2 regions of the Achromobacter sp. ISS7 genome follow, and region 1 is predicted to be linked to the other one. Evidence: riboswitches for the same ligand, from Rfam matches in the RefSeq annotation. Region 1 holds a riboswitch; the other holds the start of a gene.
What was found. Region 1 has a riboswitch for glycine ahead of AC1HFW_RS13655 (D-amino acid dehydrogenase). Riboswitches for the same ligand answer to the same signal wherever they lie in the genome.
Positions count from the first base shown of each region.

Region 2: linked by a shared signal. The riboswitch ahead of gcvT (glycine cleavage system aminomethyltransferase GcvT) and the one ahead of AC1HFW_RS13655 (D-amino acid dehydrogenase) in region 1 are both predicted to bind glycine.

Region 1 is NZ_JAWRZD010000001.1:3,036,935-3,039,380, forward strand. Features, by position in the region: gene blaELC (ELC family class C beta-lactamase) at 1-1,126, opposite strand, end outside; glycine riboswitch at 1,265-1,356, shown strand; glycine riboswitch at 1,358-1,444, shown strand; gene AC1HFW_RS13655 (D-amino acid dehydrogenase) at 1,489-2,446, shown strand, end outside.
Region 2 is NZ_JAWRZD010000001.1:5,437,132-5,439,577, reverse strand. Features, by position in the region: gene gcvT (glycine cleavage system aminomethyltransferase GcvT) at 24-1,124, opposite strand; glycine riboswitch at 1,208-1,330, opposite strand; glycine riboswitch at 1,364-1,456, opposite strand; gene AC1HFW_RS24720 (ZIP family metal transporter) at 1,563-2,446, opposite strand, start outside.

The sequences.
Region 1 (2,446 bases):
CGGTCTTGTTGATCCACACCGCCTGCTGCGGCGCCAGCGGCGGTTGCAGCGCCTGGACCGGCAGGGTCTCGAACGCGACCTTGGCGGAATTGCCGTGCACCAGATCGTCCACCGAGACCGGATAGCGGTACTGCTCCCAGATCAGGTCCTGCGTCATCGCGCCCAGCTGGTAATAGCCGGTGTGGGTCTCGGCGATGGCGCGCTGCAGCGTGGCGTCGACCGGCGCGGTGCCCAGGTTGATCTCGACGAAGCGCAGCATGTCGCGGGCGCTGGACTTCACGCCGTAGGCCTCGTCGGCCAGCACGCCCGGATTCACGCGCACCGGCGCGTCCTGCTTGTCGTAGCCCTGGGCGTAGTCGGGCATCTTGCGCGGCGGCACTTCCAGGTAGGTGTCGCGCAGCCCCAGCTTGGGAAACAGCTGCTGCTCCATCGCCACCACGTAGGGCTCGCCCAGCGCGCGCGCCGCCACCACGCCCAGCATGCCGATGCTGGGGTTGGCGTAGGTGCGCCGCGTGCCGGGCGCGTATTGCGGCGTCCACGCCTTCAGGTAGTCCATCAGCTGCGCCATGGTCTGCACCGCGTCCGGCACCTGCAGCGGGAAACCGCCGGCGGTGTGCGTGGCCAGGTTCACCAGCGTCATCTTGGCGAATTCGCTGCCCTGCAATTCGGGCACCCATTTGGCCGGACTGTCGGCCAGCGACAGGCGGCCCGTGGCCTGCGCGTAGGCGGCCAGCGTGACGGTGAAGGTCTTGCTGATCGATCCCAGCTCGAACAGCGTGTCGCTGGAGACCGCGCGCCGCGGCTCGCGCGAGGCATCGCCGTAGTTGAAGAAGCGCTGCTCGCCGTCGCGGCTGACGCCGATGGCCATGCCGGCGATGCCGTACTGGCGCATGACGTCGGCCACCGCGGCGTCGACGGCGGCCGTGGCGCGATCGGCCTTGGCGGGTGCGGCAGCCGGCGCCGTGGATGACCTGGCGGCGGGCGCCTGTGCGCTGGCGGCTGGGGAGGCGGCCTGCGTCGCGGCCGGGCTAGCCGAGGCGGCGCCGGCCAACACCAGGCTCAGGGCCAGGGCCGATGTCAGGGTCTTGGGCCGCGGGAAAACACGGGGCATTGCCGGAGCGCGCATGCGAGATCGTCCTATCGTTTTCTTGGCCGGCGCGTGCCGGCGGGTCGGCGCCCAGTGTAGAGCCAATCCCGCGCCACCCTGGTATTAACCCTGAGTGCCGCGCCCGACGAATTTTGGCTATTCTCGGTTTCGTCGATTCAAAACCCCGCAGAAGAGTCCCGTCCCCCGTGGCGGGCGCCGACGGAGCAACCGCCCCGGAAACTCTCAGGCAACAGGACTGCGCGGTCTAGACAATCTGGAGAGAGGCGCCTGGCGCCCACCGAAGGGGAACCCGCGCCGCCGCGCCCGGGTGAAGCTCTCAGGTACAGAGACAGATGGGGTGCCACGATCATTGGGTCGTGGCCACGCCATCTGGAGCCATCATGCCCCGCATCGCCATCATTGGCGCCGGTATCACCGGCGTCACGTCCGCCTACGCCTTGAGCAAACTGGGCTACGACGTCACCGTCTACGACCGCCAACGCTATCCCGCCATGGAGACGTCCTACGCCAACGGCGGCCAGCTGTCCGCCAGCAACGCCGAAGTCTGGAACAGCGCCGCCACCGTCATGAAGGGCCTGCGCTGGCTCGGCCGCCACAACGCGCCGCTGCTGCTCAACCCGCGCCCGAGCTGGCACAAGTATTCGTGGCTGGCCCAGTTCATGGGGCAGATCCGCAACTACCGCCAGAACACCATCGCCACCACCCGCATGGCGATCGAGGCGCGCGAGCACCTGTACGCCATGGCGGTCGAGGAAGGCATCGACTTCGACCTGCAACGTCGCGGCATCCTGCACATCTACCACGACGCCGCCAGCTTCGAGACCGCGCGCCGCGCCAACGCGCTGCTGCGCGAGGGCGGGCTGGAACGGCACGCCGTCACGCCGGAGGAAATCCGCGGCATCGAACCGACGCTGAGCACGCCCTGCCACGGCGGCTTCTACACGCCGTCCGACGCCACCGGCGACATCCACAAGTTCACCAGCGGCCTGGCGCAGGCGTGCCTGCGGCGCGGCGTGCGTTTCGAACAGGATGCCGACATCCGCGCCATCAGCCGCGACGGCCTGCCCTACGTGCTGGACGTGGCGCGCGAGGACGGCGCGCGGCGCGAACAGCACGAGGCCGACGCCATCGTCGTCTGCGCCGGCGCCGCCAGCCGCCAGTTCGCGCGGCAGCTGGGCGACCGCCTGAACATCTACCCGGTCAAGGGCTATTCGATCAGCGTGCACCTGGACGACGCCGCGAGCCAGGCGGCCGCGCCCACCGTGAGCCTGCTGGACGAAGCCGCCAAGATCGTCACCAGCCGCCTGGGCGAGCGCTTCCGCGTGGCCGGCACCGCCG
Region 2 (2,446 bases), 2.4 Mb from region 1:
GCCAGCGGCGCGAAGCTTCGAGTTTACGAGTGTTCGACGGCTTTGCCGTTACGGACAAACGGCAGTTTGCAGACCAGGGCGGGCACCCACTTGCCGCGGATGTCGACCTCGACCGTGTCGCCCGCGGCCACGCCTTGCGGCAGGCGCGCGAAACCGATCGAGACGCCCAGCGTCGGCGACATGGTGCCGCTGGTCAGCTCGCCCACGCCGTGCGGGGTGCGCACCGCCATGTGGGCGCGCATCACGCCGCGCTCCTGCAGTTTCAGGCCGATGAAGGTGGCGGGCGTGGCGAACTGCTCCAGCGCGTCGCGGCCGATGAAGCGGCGCTCGGGGTTTTTCAGGGACACCGTCCAGGTCAGCGCGGCTTCGCCGGGCTGGGTCAGTTCGTCCATGTCCTGGCCGTACAGGTTCATGCCGGCTTCCAGGCGCAGCGTGTCGCGCGCGCCCAGGCCCGCCGGGCGCACGCCCTGGGCCGCCAGGTCGCGCCACAGTTGCACCGCCTCGGTGGCAGGCAGCACGATCTCGAAACCGTCTTCGCCGGTGTAGCCGGTGCGCGCCACCAGGGTGTCGTCGCCGACGCGGGCGGCCACGAACGGGGTCAGCGGCTCGCTGGCGGCCTGCCAGGCCGGACGCGCGGCCCAGACCTTGGCGCGGGCATTGGGGCCCTGCACGGCGATCATGGCCAGGTCACGGCGCGGCGTGATGGCGACGTCGAACTTGCCGGCCTGCTTGACGCGCTGCATCCAGGCCATGTCCTTGTCGGCCGTGCCGGCATTGACCACCACGCGCCATTCATCGGCGGCGAAGAAGTAGACGATCAGGTCGTCGATGACGCCGCCCTGCGGGTTCAGCATGCAGGTGTAGAGCGCCTTGCCGGGCACGGTCAGCTTGGCCACGTCATTGGCCACCAGGCGCTGCAGGAAGGCAAAGGCATCGGGGCCGGTGACGTCGGCGTTGAGCATGTGCGAAACGTCGAACATGCCGGCGTCCTGGCGCACCGCGTGGTGTTCTTCCAGTTGCGAGCCGTAGGCCAGGGGCATGTCCCAGCCGCCGAAATCGACCATGCGGGCGCCGGAGGCGATGTGTTCGTCGGCCAGCGGGGTGCGTTTGAGGGTTGCGGACATGCGCGGGTACTCCGGAGCGGCAGCGGTGCCAGGGTTACGGAATGCCGCCGGCGGACAGGAAACGCCCGCGCAACGGCTGAATTTTCCGCCCCTCTGTCCTTTTGCCTGAGAGTTGCCCCGCGTGGCGGGTTTGCACCTTCGGCGCCTGGGCTGCGCGCTATGTCCCTGTTTGGGCAGCGGCGCCAGGTCTCTCCAGAGTGCTGCTTTGCCGCGTCCGCGCGGTAAAAACCGGGACAGGGCAAACATGCGCGGTATGGGATACCTGAGCGATTCTGGGCGAATTGCGCCTTCGGCGGCGGCCGCGGACGGCCGCTCTCTCCCGCAACATGCGTGACAGCGCCGAAAGCATACCGCGAAACGCCGTTCCGTTGTTGATCCACGGCCTTGATACGCGGCCTCGATCCGAGGCCGCGGGCCCGCCCCCCGCGCGACGGCCGCTCAGCCCAGCGCGGTGTCCAGCAGCATCATCAGCACGAAGCCCAGCATCAGCCCGCAGGTGGCGTAGACCTCGTGCCCCTTGCGGTGCGATTCCGGGATGATCTCGTGGCTGATCACGAACAGCATCGCCCCGGCGGCGAAACCCAGCCCCCACGGCAGCAGCGCCGCCGACCAGCCCACCACCGCCGCGCCCAGCACCGCGCCGACCGGCTCGACCAGGCCCGACAGCATGCCCAGCGCCACCGCGAACGCGCGCTTGTAGCCGGCGGCGATCAAGGCCACGGCCACCACCAGCCCCTCGGGAATGTCCTGGATGGCGATGCCGGTGGCCAACGCCGTGCCGCGCACCGGATCGTTGCCGGCGTAGCCCACGCCGATGGCCAGGCCCTCGGGCAGGTTGTGCAGCGTGATCGCGAAGACGAACAGCCAGGTGCGGCGCAGGCGGTGCGCCTCGATGCCCTCGCGGCCCTTGATGAAGTGCTCGTGCGGCAGCAGCCGGTCCATCAGCAGCAGTACCGCCGCGCCCAGCAGGATGGCGGCGCCCACCGTCAGGCCCGCGCCCCACGGGCCGGCGCCCTGGGCCTCGGCCGCCGCGATGCCCGGCGCCACCAGCGAAAAGGCGCTGGCCGCCAGCATCACGCCGGCGCCGAAGCCGAACATGCTGTCCTGCATCTTCTGCGGGATGGTGCGCGCGAACAGCACCGGCAGCGTGCCGGCGGCGGTGGCGCCGGCCGCCACCATGCCGCCCAGCAGCGCGTCGGCCACGTGCGGCGCGTGCTCGTTGAAATAGACCCACATCTGGTGCAGGCCCAGGCAGGCGACCAGCACCGCCAGCGTCCAGACACTGACGCTGATGGCCGCGGGCCGGATGCGATGACGGCTGA